DNA from 3 places in the Actinomadura sp. WAC 06369 genome. Region 3 is predicted to be linked to each of the others. Evidence: predicted binding sites of a transcription regulator. Region 3 holds the regulator's gene; each other region holds the start of a gene.
What was found. The regulator HrcA, encoded in region 3, represses chaperone genes, less so after heat shock. The targets are predictions, from matches to a motif close to TTGGCACTCTCNNNNNGAGAGTGCCAA.
Positions count from the first base shown of each region.

Region 1: groES (co-chaperone GroES) is a predicted target of HrcA. The motif match lies at 2,999-3,025, and genes of this name have one in related genera.
Region 2: groL (chaperonin GroEL) is a predicted target of HrcA. The motif match lies at 2,196-2,222, and genes of this name have one in related genera.

Region 1 covers NZ_QHJN01000004.1:26,796-31,082, reverse strand. The annotation lists gene DMH08_RS02005 (sigma-70 family RNA polymerase sigma factor) at 15-662, opposite strand; gene groL (chaperonin GroEL) at 859-2,484, opposite strand; gene groES (co-chaperone GroES) at 2,567-2,875, opposite strand; gene DMH08_RS01990 (class I SAM-dependent methyltransferase) at 3,132-4,287, shown strand, end outside.
Region 2 covers NZ_QHJN01000139.1:13,449-17,735, reverse strand. The annotation lists gene DMH08_RS29730 (DUF4132 domain-containing protein) at 1-289, opposite strand, end outside; gene groL (chaperonin GroEL) at 437-2,065, opposite strand; gene DMH08_RS29720 (hypothetical protein) at 2,978-3,184, shown strand; gene DMH08_RS29715 (Lsr2 family DNA-binding protein) at 3,181-3,429, shown strand; gene DMH08_RS29710 (hypothetical protein) at 3,600-3,800, opposite strand; gene DMH08_RS42500 (hypothetical protein) at 3,816-3,950, opposite strand; gene DMH08_RS29705 (DUF6881 domain-containing protein) at 4,285-4,287, shown strand, end outside.
Region 3 covers NZ_QHJN01000007.1:106,799-111,085, forward strand. The annotation lists gene DMH08_RS03515 (hypothetical protein) at 1-454, shown strand, start outside; gene DMH08_RS03520 (16S rRNA (uracil(1498)-N(3))-methyltransferase) at 479-1,210, opposite strand; gene dnaJ (molecular chaperone DnaJ) at 1,312-2,448, opposite strand; gene hrcA (heat-inducible transcriptional repressor HrcA) at 2,450-3,463, opposite strand; partial or broken gene DMH08_RS03535 (DUF3097 domain-containing protein) at 3,677-4,287, shown strand, end outside.

The DNA.
Region 1 (4,287 bases), on a different contig from region 3:
GTGGCTCCGCTCCGTCAAGCGATCGACTCCTCTCTGGCCATCGCCCGAAGCCGGGCCAGCGCCCGGTGCTGCGCGACCCGTACCGCCCCCGCGGACATGCCCAGTACATTACCGGTCTCCTCGGCCGACAGACCCGCCACGACGCGCAGCAGCACCAGCTCGCGCTGCTGCTCGGGCAGCCGCGTCAGCAGGTCGCGGGCGCGCTGCGCCTCGATGTGCCGCACCACCGTCTCCTCGGGCCCGGGACGGTCGTCCGGACCGTCCGGCAGGTCCTCGGTGGGCACGGCCGCGCGGACCGCGCTGCGCAGCGCGTCCGCGATCTTGTGCGCGGCGATGCCGAAGACGAAGGACGCGAAGGGGCGGCCCATGTCCCGGTAGCGGGGCAGCGCGGACAGGACGGCGATGCACACCTCCTGCGCCACGTCGTCGGCGATGTGGTACTGCCCGGAGACGCGGCCGAGCCGGGCCCGGCAGTACCGGACGATCATGGGGCGGACCTCGGCGATCAGCACCTCGATCGCGGCGGGGTCGCCCTGGACCGCCAGCGCGGTCAGTTCCTTGAGATCACCGTCGTCGGGCTTCGCCGTCCGCCGCCTTCCACGGCGGACGTCGCGGGGCGGGGGCGGCGGTCCCCCGGAGAGCTCGGCTGCGCTCGCGGCCATGGTCCGGGCGTGGCTTCCCTCGGTCACGTCAAGCATGATGCCCAGCGCCGCCGGGCGTGTCGCCACCGTCTCGTACAACGGAATGGTCACAGTTCCGGGCCGGGGGATGCGCGGAAGGGCCCCCGTCCGTACGGACGAGGGCCCCTCGAAGACGCGCGACACGCCGTCCGACGTGCGCTTTCGCCGTGGCCGTTGATCAGTGGCCGTGACCGTGGCCGTGGCCGTGCCCGCCGGCGGGCTCCTCTTCCTCCTCCGGCTTGTCGACCACGAGCGCCTCGGTCGTGAGCAGCATGCCCGCGATGGAGGCGGCGTTGGTGACGGCCGAACGGGTGACCTTCACCGGGTCGATGACGCCCTGGGCGACCAGGTCGCCGTACTCGCCGGTGGCGGCGTTGTAGCCGTGGCCGGCCTGCAGGTCGCGCACCTTGGAGACGACGACGTAGCCCTCCTGGCCCGCGTTCTCGGCGATCCACCGGAGCGGCTCGTCGAGCGAGCGGCGCAGCGCCTCGGCGCCGACGGCCTCGTCGCCGGACAGGCCGAGGGCGTCGAAGCCCTCCTTGGCGACGTGCACCAGCGCGCTGCCGCCGCCGGAGACCATGCCCTCCTCGATGCCGGCGCGGCTGGAGGAGATGGCGTCCTCGAGACGGTGCTTCTTCTCCTTCAGCTCCACCTCGGTGGCGGCGCCGACGCGCAGCACGCAGACGCCGCCGGCCAGCTTGGCCAGCCGCTCCTGCAGCTTCTCGCGGTCCCAGTCGGAGTCGCTGTTCTCGATCTCGACCTTGATCTGGTTGACGCGCGCGTTGATCTCGTCCGCGGACCCCTCACCGTCGACGATGGTGGTGTTGTCCTTGGTGACGGTGATCCGGCGCGCCCGGCCCAGGTCGTCGATGTCGATCGAGTCGAGCTTGAGGCCGAGGGCCTCGGACACGACCTGGCCGCCGGTCAGGGTGGCCATGTCGCCCAGCATCGCCTTGCGGCGGTCGCCGAAGCCCGGCGCCTTGACGGCGACGGAGGTGAAGGTGCCGCGGATCTTGTTGGCGACGAGCAGCGCGAGGGCCTCGCCCTCGACGTCCTCGGCCACGACCAGCAGCGGCTTCTTGGTCTGGGCGACCTTCTCCGCCAGCGGCAGGAACTCCTGCACGTTGGAGATCTTGCCGTCCACGATGAGCACGTAGGCGTCCTCGAGGACGGCCTCCATGCGCTCGGGGTCGGTGACCATGTGCGGGGACAGGTAGCCCTTGTCGAACTGGAGGCCCTCGGTGAACTCCAGCTCGAGGCCCATCGTGTGGGCCTCCTCGACGGTGATGACGCCGTCCTTGCCGACCTTGTCGAACGCCTCGGCGATCAGCTCGCCGATCTGCGGGTCCTGCGCGGAGATGGTCGCGACGTGCGCGATCTCCTCCTTGGTCCCGACCTCGCGGGACGCCTTCAGGAGCTGGTCGGAGACGAACTGGGCGGCGGCGTCCATGCCGCGCTTGAGGGCGAGCGGCGACGCGCCGGCGGCGACGTTGCGGGTGCCCTCCCGGACCAGCGCCTGCGCGAGGACGGTCGCCGTGGTGGTGCCGTCGCCCGCGATGTCGTTGGTCTTGGTCGCCACTTCCTTGGCGAGCTGGGCCCCCAGGTTCTCGTAGGGGTCCTCCAGCTCCACCTCGCGGGCGATGGTGACGCCGTCGTTGGTGATCGTCGGCGCGCCGAACTTCTTGTCGATGACGACGTTGCGGCCGCGCGGGCCGATCGTCACCTTGACGGCGTCAGCGAGAGCGTTGACGCCGCGCTCAAGAGCCCGGCGAGCGTCCTCGTCGAACTCCAGGATCTTCGCCATGCGGATTCTCCTCTTTCACGCGGTCCGCCCCGGCCCCGCCGAAGTCGGCGCGGACCGGGGCGGGCGCATCACGTCTCGCTGATTACTTCTCGATGACCGCGAGCACGTCACGGGCCGAGAGCACGAGGTACTCCTCGTTGTTGTACTTGACCTCGGTGCCGCCGTACTTGCTGTAGAGCACGACCTCGCCGACCTTGACGTCGACGGGGACGCGGTCGCCCTTGTCGTCGACGCGGCCCGGGCCGACGGCCACGACGGTGCCCTCCTGGGGCTTCTCCTTGGCGGTGTCGGGAATCACCAGGCCCGACGCGGTGGTGGTCTCGGCCTCGAGCGGCTGGACGACGATGCGGTCCTCGAGCGGCTTGAGAGTGACCTTGGTGGCGGTCGTCACGATCTGACCTCCCCTTCGATAGGTCCTCGGCCGGCCACGGTCGGCCGACCGGCAACTGTGACAGAGAGAGGCGACCCTGGACCGGCCTGCCGTCGCGGGTGCCAGACCGACCTTGTCGCTGTGTTGGCACTCTAGCGTGGAGAGTGCCAGACATGAAACTATGCCGTGCCCGGTGGCTCGTCAACACGAACGCGAACGTCCGCGGCGAGCGTCCGGCAACGGTTCCGCGACGTTCACGGAGCGCTAACTTCACCCTATGGACCCCGTCTCCTTCCGCCGCCTGCTGGCCCCCTCCGGTCAGGACGTCCTCGCGGCGGCGACGGGGGCGGACGTCGGCGGGGACGGGCTGCTCGCGACGGCGGCGCGGCTGCGGGAGGCGCACGACCCCGATCTGGTGGCGGCGGCGCTGACGCAGGCCCGGCTGCGGGAACGCGCGAAAGCCAAGTTCGGCGCGGACGCCGAGCGGATGTTCTTCACCGAGGCCGGGCTCGAACAGTCGACCCGGGCGAGCGTGGCCGCGTACCGGGCCGGACGGTTCGCGGACCGGCTGGCGGGCGCGCGCGTGCTGGAACTGGGGTGCGGCATCGGGGCCGACCTGGTCGCCCGTGCGCGCGCGGGCCTCATCGGGGACGGGATGGAGCTCGACCCCCTGACGGCGGAGGTCGCGCAGGCGAACGTGGACGCGCTCGGCGTCGCCGACCGCGCGTCCGTCCGGGTGGGCGACGCGGTCGAGCAGGACCCGGCCGGGTACGCGGCCGTGTTCGCCGATCCCGGGCGCCGCACGGCGCGCGGCCGGGTGTTCGACCCGCGCGCGTACGAGCCGCCGCTCGACGCCGTCCTCGACCTGGCCGGACGGACGGGCGGCGCGTGCGTGAAGGTCGCGCCGGGGATTCCGCACGAGGCGGTGCCGGCGGGCGCGGAGGCCGAGTGGATCTCGGTGGGCGGCGACGTGAAGGAGGCCGCGCTGTGGCTCGGCGGGCTCGCGGGCGGCGTCCCGCGGCGCGCGACGCTGCTGGCCGGGGACGGCGCGGTGGCGGGCTCGCTGGTGCCGCGCGGGCTCGGCGACCCGGACGTCCGCGGGTGGGGCCGCTACCTGTACGAGCCGGACGGCGCGGTCATCCGGGCGCACCTGGTGGCGGAGGTCGCGGAGCGGGTCGGCGGCGGGCTCGCGGACCCGCGCATCGCGTACGTGACGTCGGACGAGGCGCACGCGACGCCGTTCGCGTCCGGGTACGCGATCGAGGACGTGCTGCCGTTCTCGGTGAAGCGGCTGCGCGCGGAGCTGCGGCGGCGGGACGTCGGGGTGCTGACGGTCAAGAAGCGCGGGTCGGCCGTGGACGTGGACAAGCTGCGCCGCGACCTGGGGTTCGGCGGGCGCCGGCGGCGGGGCGGGGCCGAGCTGACGGTGGTGG
Region 2 (4,287 bases), on a different contig from region 3:
GGTTCGGGGTGTAGGTGACCGTCCCGTCCTTATACGCCTGGACGAATCCCTCCCACCCTTCGCTTTCCAGGATCGCTTTCTCTTTGTCGGAGAGATAGGACTGCCGGTCGCACAACTGCAGCCATTCCTCCCGCTCGCCCTCCGCCCACACGAGGCGCCGGTCGGCGGGCGGTTCCAGTCCCGGGACGAGCGTGACCGCCTTCTCTGCGGCCTTGGTCGCCTCGCGGTACGCGCGGGCGTCCCTCTCCCAGGGCGGGTCGACCAGCAGCCGGGGCAGCGCGTCGCTCATCCCGATCCTTCCGACGTCGGTGAATGTGAGGATCGGACGCACGTGTTCGAAGATCGGTTCACTGGTTTTCGGGGACGCGAAAGGGGGCGGTCCCGCAGGACCGCCCCCTTGGCGCCGTTCACCCGGTGCGGGCGGACGTGGACCCGATCAGAAGTCCATGCCGCCGGCGTCGGGCATGCCGCCCGCCGGGGCCGCGTTCTTCTCGGGCTTCTCGGCGATGACGGCCTCGGTGGTCAGGAACAGCGCGGCGATCGACGAGGCGTTCTGCAGCGCGGACCGGGTCACCTTGGCCGGGTCGAGGATCCCGGAGTCGAACATGTTGACGTAGTCGCCGGTGGCGGCGTTCAGGCCCTCGCCCGGGGTCAGGTTGCGGACCCGCTCCACCACGACGCCGCCCTCGAGGCCGGCGTTCACGGCGATCTGCTTCAGCGGCTCCTCGAGAGCGCGCTTGACGATGTTGGCGCCGGTGGCCTCGTCGCCCTGCAGCTCGAGCTTGTCGAACGCCTTGGTGCCGGCCTGCAGCAGCGCGACGCCACCGCCGGGGACGATGCCCTCCTCGACCGCGGCCTTGGCGTTGCGGACGGCGTCCTCGATGCGGTGCTTGCGCTCCTTGAGCTCCACCTCGGTCGCGGCGCCGGCCTTGATGACGGCGACACCGCCCGCGAGCTTGGCCAGGCGCTCCTGGAGCTTCTCGCGGTCGTAGTCGGAGTCGGTGTTGTCGATCTCGGTGCGGATCTGGTTGACCCGGCCCGCGATCTCGTTGGCGTCACCGGCGCCGTCCACGATGGTGGTCTCGTCCTTGGCGACGACGACCTTGCGGGCGCGGCCCAGCATGTCGAGCGTGGTGTTCTCGAGCTTGAGGCCCACGTCCTCGCTGATGACCTGGCCACCGGTCAGGGTGGCGATGTCGCCCAGCATGGCCTTGCGGCGGTCGCCGAAGCCCGGGGCCTTCACGGCCACGGACTTGAAGATGCCGCGGATCTTGTTGACGATCAGCGTCGCCAGCGCCTCGGCCTCGACGTCCTCGGCGATGATCAGCAGCGGCTTGCCGGACTGCATGACGCCCTCGAGGACCGGCAGCAGGTCCTTGTTGGCCGACACCTTCCCCTGGACGATCAGGAGGTACGGGTCCTCGAGGACCGCCTCCATCCGCTCGGGGTCGGTCACGAAGTAGTGCGAGATGTAGCCCTTGTCGAAGCGCATGCCCTCGGTCAGCTCGAGCTCCAGACCGAAGGTCTGGCTCTCCTCGACCGTGATGACGCCTTCCTTGCCGACCTTGTCCATCGCCTCGGCGATCATCTCGCCGATCTGCTGGTCGCCGGCGGAAATGGAGGCGGTGGAGGCGATCTGCTCCTTGGTCTCCACGTCCTTGGCCAGCTTGGACAGCTCCTCGCTGACCCGCTCGACCGCGGCCTCGATGCCCCGCTTCAGCGACATCGGGTTGGCGCCCGCCGCGACGTTGCGCAGACCCTCGCGCACGAGCGCCTGGGCCAGCACGGTCGCCGTCGTGGTGCCGTCACCGGCGACGTCGTCGGTCTTCTTCGCTACTTCCTTGACGAGCTCCGCGCCGATCTTCTCCCAGGCGTCCTCGAGCTCGATCTCCTTGGCGATCGACACACCGTCGTTGGTGATCGTGGGGGCGCCCCACTTCTTCTCCAGCACGACGTTGCGGCCCTTGGGGCCGAGCGTCACCTTCACCGCGTCGGCGAGCTGGTTCATGCCCCGCTCGAGACCGCGACGGGCGTCCTCGTCGAACGCGATCATCTTTGCAGCCATAGGCTCCAAGTCCTCCCGGAACAAGGTGGCTTAGACGGATCGAGCCGACGCCCGCGACGGACGACCCCGGCCGACGACTGCCATTCCGCCGCCGCTCCGAGACCTCATCGTCCCGACCCAGACTGTGAAGTTGTCACTCTCCACAGTGGAGTGCCAACCGTTTTTTAGCACTCTACCCTGTCGAGTGCAAGCAACGCGCACCCTCGCCGGGGGAAGGTTCATCTACCTCCCCAAGCCCGCCCTGACCAGTGCTGGAGTCCCTCGAAGGGCCGTCCAGAGTGCCCCGTGATGCTCCACTATGCGCGGCCGTACGCCGGTACTCACGGAACCGCTGTTCAGCCAGAGCGACAGGCACGCAAGACGCAGGTCGTACGGACGCCGAGCCAGCGGCGTAGCCAGTCGGTCAGGTGTCACGACGTGTTCCCGAGCCCGCCGCCAGACGTTCTCGCAACTGACCGACACGAGCCGGTTGCCCCGCTGGCTACGGAAGAGCCGTCCGTCCTCGGCCGTCCGGAACCGCTCAACGTGCACTCGCAGGACGGCCACCAGCTCAGCCGCGGCCGGAACCGGACGCTTCACCCCTTCAGCCCGAGACTTGAGGCCCCGCGGTTGGTGGAACCGGCCGTCGTCCGTCCACTGCTTACCGGCCGCAGGACTCGACCCGCCCAGGAGGGTCCCAGCTCACCCGTCGAGCGGATGTGCCGGAAGCACTTTCTGCTCGACGGCACGGTCGAGGCGGCGCCGCTCCGCGCCGCCGCCCGGGGCGTGCGGCGTGGGCGCCGATCCCCCGGGCGGCGGACCGCGATCCCGTTCGTACACGGCAGGGCCGTTCTCCGTATGTCGCCGTGGCACGCAGAACGCAGGTCGTACGGACGCCGAGCCAGCGGCGTCAGCCCCTACGGGATCTACGACATGTGCGGCGACATCTGGGCATGGTGCTCCACCGAGGCAGAGCCTGGCCGCGACGAGTTGAAGGGAAGTGCGTTCACAAGCCCCTTCTTCCGCTGCACACCCTCCACCCGCAACGACGCCGGTGCCGACTTGTACGACGACGACACCGGCTTCCGCACCGTAACCCCAGCCGAAACCATGCGCGCACTGCTGAACATGCAACGATGATCACCATGTCTGACGTCTACGAACGAGACGAGTGGGAGACCGATCTTTCCTATGCACGCCGTATCGCACATGTCGAGTACGGGAGAAGGCTGCGCGCGTGGGCAAAAGAAAAAGGGCTCAGCGTGAATGAGAGAGGGCGTATCCCTAGCGCCGTCATGGCGATGTATGGCGAAGCCACTGGAGACGACCTCACTACAATGCTTGCACGAATCGACCGGGAACACGGGCAACCCGGCGCCGACTAACCGAGAAGCAGCGTCCGGCTACTCCGGCGTTTGCGCCCGTGGCCTACCGATCATTGCCTATTGAGATCGAAGCGGCGCCGCTTCGCGCCGCCGCACGGCGCGGCGGTAGCCCTATGCGGCACGGGAAGCAGCGCGCGAATGAGTACTGTGCCGGTCAGGCATGGGCCTTTTCAGGAGGCCAGCCGAGCCCGGATGAGGTCACGAACTGCACGTCCCTCAGCCGCTTCCTCGTGATCTTTCACGCCTTCCGCTATCTCGTTCCAGTGCTCCAGCACCGACACCGCCCAATTCCACTGGCTACGCTTCAGCTTCACCGTGACGATCTCTTCAGGTGGCGGCCAACTGCCGGAATCGGGCACGCCGGGGGTCATGTTCGCAACTTGGTATCAGCCAGCCTCACGGACGCGCAGCCCCCGTTCACTCACGTCCTCGAAATCTGGGTTTTCAAACGCCACGTTCACTTCGTTGTCCACGCTGCCGTCAATCAGGTGCCATTGCCACATGGGCATGCTGATCGCCATCTCGACGTCATCTGGAGGGGGCAAGTCCATGGCCGGTCATCGTTGCCGCCCGGTCGATCGGCGTCAACGGCGAGCCGCGGCGCGGAGCAATCACGGAACGGACGGCACCGGACAGGGGGTACGGGCCGTCCGTTCGCTGGCCAGGGGTGTCTGCGCGCCCCTCTCCGAAGGAAGGTTCGTCTACCGACCGCACTGGCCAGCGCGGGCCGGCTCCCGCACCACGGTGCGAGCCCCCGAAGGCGGCGTTCGTCCTCGCTCGGACGTGTTGCGGTGCGGCGTCGTCGCGTCCAAGATCTGCTGACCGCCATCGCGACAGGAAACGGAGCTGATCGGAATG
Region 3 (4,287 bases):
GCAGACGATCGACCTGATCCAGCACACCGTCAACGGCGACGGCCCGTCCCGCGGCGGCGGCGACGACACCGACGGCGACCGCACCGGCGCGAACCCGCCGCCCGTCGTCCCCGGGGACCCGTCGTCGCCCGCGCCGACGACGTCCACCGCGCCGAGCACGTCCGAGGAGGCCGGGGAGCCGTCGTCGTCGCCCGGGCTGTCCTCGTGCGTCATCCCGCGCGGCGGCACGGCCCCGTCCGGCACACCGTCGCCGGACACGACGCCGACGTCCGCCCCGTCCGGCGGGACGCAGTGCCCGGGCGGCCATACGCCCACCACGTCGCCCACCGACCCGCCGCCGTCGACGCCCACCCCGCCCGACCCCTCGCCGGAGCCGAGCGACGAGCAGACGCCGACGCCCAGCGACACCCCGTCGACCACGAAGCAGCAGGACGCCGGGCAGGCCGGTCCCTGACCGGGCGGCCGCCCCGGCGGCGCGTCACCAGCGGCCGGTCGCGGCCTGCAGGACGGCGGCCGCCGCGACCCCGGCCGTCGAGGTGCGCAGCACCGTCGGGCCGAGCCGCACCGGGCGTCCCCCGGCCGCGCCGAACGCGGCCACCTCGTCCTCGGAGATCCCGCCCTCGGGCCCGACCACCAGGACGACCTCCCCCGACGCGGGCGGACGGACGCCGCTGAGCGGCTCGGCGGCCCCCTCGTGCAGGACGAGCGCGGCGGACGCGTCCGCGAGCCGCCGCGCGACGTCGGCGGTCGACGCGAGCGCGGGCACGTGCGGCAGGCGGCTCCGCCGGGCCTGCTTGCCGGCCTCCCGGGCGGCGTTCCGCCAGCGGGCCAGGGCCTTCTCGCGGCGCTCGGGACGCCACTGGGTGACGCACCGGGCGGCGGCCCACGGGACGATCTCGTCCACGCCCGCCTCGGTCATCGTCTCCACCGCCAGCTCGCCCCGGTCGCCCTTCGGCAGCGCCTGCACGACGACCAGGCGGGGCTCCGGCGGCGGCTCGCGGTGCCGGGCCGCGACCTCCAGCGTGAGGGACGCCCGGTCGGCCGCCGTGACGACGCACTCCGCGAGCAGCCCCGCCCCGTCGGTGAGGTCGACGCGCTCCCCCGGCCGCAGCCGCCGCACGGTCGCGGCGTGCCGCCCCTCGGGGCCGTCCAGGACGACGCGGTCGCGTTCCAGCGCGGCCGTCCCGGCGAGGAACACCGGCGGACTCATCGCACTCCCCCAACGTCACCGGACCCCGGGGGCGCGGGCGCGTCCCCGGGGTCCTCATCGGCACCGTCACGGCCTTCCCGGTAGGCCGTCACCGTCTCTCTTCAGTGCTGGTTGAACACGTCCCGCAGGCGGGAGAACATCCCGCGCTGCCCCGGCGCGAACTTGCCGGGCGGGCGCTCCTCGCCGCGCAGCGAGGCGAGCCGCCGCAGCAGCTCCTCCTGCTCCTCGTCGAGCTTGCCGGGCGTCTCCACGTTCACGTGGATCATCAGGTCGCCGCGTCCGCTCTCGTTGAGGTGCCGCACGCCCCGGTTGTAGAGGGTGATCACCTGGCCGGACTGCGTGCCCGGCTTGATGTCGATCTCCTCCGCCGCGTCGAGCGTCTCGATCGTGACGCTGGTGCCGAGCGCCGCCGCCGTCATCGGGATCTCGACCGTGCAGTGCAGGTCGTCGCCCTCCCGCTCGAAGATCGGGTGCGCGCGCTCCACGATCTCCAGGAACAGGTCGCCGGGCGGGCCGCCGCCGGGGCCGACCTCGCCCTCGCCGGCGAGCTGGATGTGGATGCCGTTCTCCACGCCCGCCGGGATCTTGACCTTGACGGTGCGCCGGGTGCGGACGCGCCCGTCCCCGGAGCACTCGGTGCACGGCGTGCGGATCACCGAGCCGAAGCCGCCGCACGCCGGGCAGGGCCGGGCCGTCATGACCTGGCCCAGGAACGAGCGCTGCACCTGCTGCACCTCGCCGCGCCCGTGGCAGGTGTCGCAGGTGTCCGGGTGGGTGCCGGGCGCGCAGCCCGTCGCCTCGCACGCCGAGCACGCGACCGCGGTGTCCACGGTCAGCTCCCGGGTGGTGCCGAACGCGGTCTCCGACAGGTCGAGCTCGACCCGCAGCGTCGCGTTGCGCCCGCGCCGCGCCCGCGACCGGGGGCCGCGCGACGCCGACGTCCCGAAGAACGCGTCCATGATGTCGCTGAAGGGGAACCCGGCGCCGCCGAACCCGCCGGCGCCGCCCCCGCCGCCGCCGGGCGCGAACGGGTCCGCGCCCAGGTCGTACATCTCCCGCTTCTTCGGGTCGGAGAGCACCTCGTACGCCTGGGTGATCTCCTTGAACTTCTCCTGGGTATCCGGGTCGGGGTTGACGTCCGGGTGGAGTTCCCGCGCGAGCCGGCGGTAGGCCTTCTTGACCTCGTCGGCGGTCGCGTTCCGCCCGACCCCCAGGGTCGCGTAGTAGTCGTTGGCCACCTTACGACCCCGCCAGGATCTGTCCCACGTAGCGTGCCACTGCCCGTACCGCTCCCATCGTGCTGGGGTAATCCATGCGTGTAGGCCCGAGCACTCCCAGCCGGGCCAGCGTGAGGTCGCCGACGCCGTAGTCGGCGGCGACGACCGAGGTCGATCGGAGCCCCAATTCGGGGTTCTCGGTGCCGATCCGCACCGTAACAGTAGAGGAGTCGCCGGACTCGCCGAGCAGCCGCATCAGCACCACCTGCTCCTCCAGCGCGACCAGCACCTCCCGCAGGCTCTGCGAGAAGTCCACCGCCGCGAGGTTCGCCGCGCCAGCGAAGACGATCTTCTCCTCGTGCCGTTCGACGAGCGTCTCCAGCAGCACCGACAGCACCGCGGCCGCCACCGGCCGCTCGTCCGGCCCGACCTTGTCCGGCAGGTCCGCGACGGCGGTCGGCACCTCGCCGAGCCCGAGCCCGTCCAGGCACGTGTTGAGCAACGCCCGCAGGTGCCCGATCGATTCCTCGGAGATCTCGCCGGGCGTCTCGATGACCCGCTGCTCCACCCGTCCGGTGTCGGTGATCAGGACGAGCAGCAGCCGGCTCTCGGCCACCCGCACCAGCTCGACGTGCCGCACCGTCGACCGCGTCAGCGACGGGTACTGCACCACCGCGACCTGCCGGGTCAGCTGCGCGAGCAGCTTCACCGTCCGGCCGACGACGTCGTCGAGGTCGTACGCGCCGGACAGGAACGTCTCGATCGCGCGCCGCTCCGGCGCCGACAGCGGCTTGATCGTCGACAGCCGGTCGACGAACAGCCGGTACCCCTTGTCGGTGGGGACGCGGCCCGCACTCGTGTGCGGCTGCGCGATGTACCCCTGCTCCTCCAGAACCGCCATGTCGTTCCGGATCGTGGCGGGGGACACGCCGAGGTTGTGCCGGTCCGCCAAGGACTTGGAGCCCACGGGTTCGTTCGTGGACACGAAGTCCTCGACGATGGCGCGCAGGACCGCGAGCTTCCGGTCGTCCAGCACGTTGTCACCTCCCTCGTGCGCTGCCACTGGCCCCCCGATCAACCGGCGCCGTCCGGCCCCGTGCCGCTGGCACTCCTTACTCCTGAGTGCCAAGTGTACGACCCGCGGGGGCTCTTCTGGAGGGTCCCGGCCCCGGCGGCGGCGCGATCCTATCCGGATCGGCGCCACGCCGAGCGACCGGGGACGACGCCGCCCGCGGCCGCCCTCCGGTTAATGTGCGGACCTGTGCGGAGTAAGGACTACGGCAACGACGTGCTGTCCGGCGACTGGCGCAGGCCCCGCAAGGGCCTCGTGCCCGAGATCCCGGCCGAGCCGGGGCTGGTCGCCGAGGATCCGGACAGCGGATTCTGCGGCGCCGTCGTGGCCTGCGACAAGTTCGGCGTCACCCTGGAGGACCGCTTCGGCAAGCGGCGCGTGTTCCCGCTCACCAAGGCGGGCTTCCTGATCGACGGCGCCCCGGTCACGCTCGTCCGCCCCGAGGCGGCCCCGCGCCGCCCGGCGCGCTCGGCATCCGGCTCCGTCGCCGTCCGGGGCCTGCGCGCGCAGGTCGCCAAGGAGAGCCGCATCTACGTCGAGGGCGTGCACGACGCGGAACTGGTCGAGAAGATCTGGGGCCACGACCTCCGCGTCGAGGGCGTCGTCGTCGAGTACCTGGAGGGCGTGGACGACCTCCCCGCGATCGTCGACGAGTTCGGCCCCGCGGAGGGCCGCCGCCTCGGCGTCCTCGTCGACCACCTCGTCGAGGGCTCCAAGGAGAGCCGCATCGCCGCGCGGGTCTCGTCCCCGCACGTCCTGGTCACCGGCCACCCGTTCGTCGACGTGTG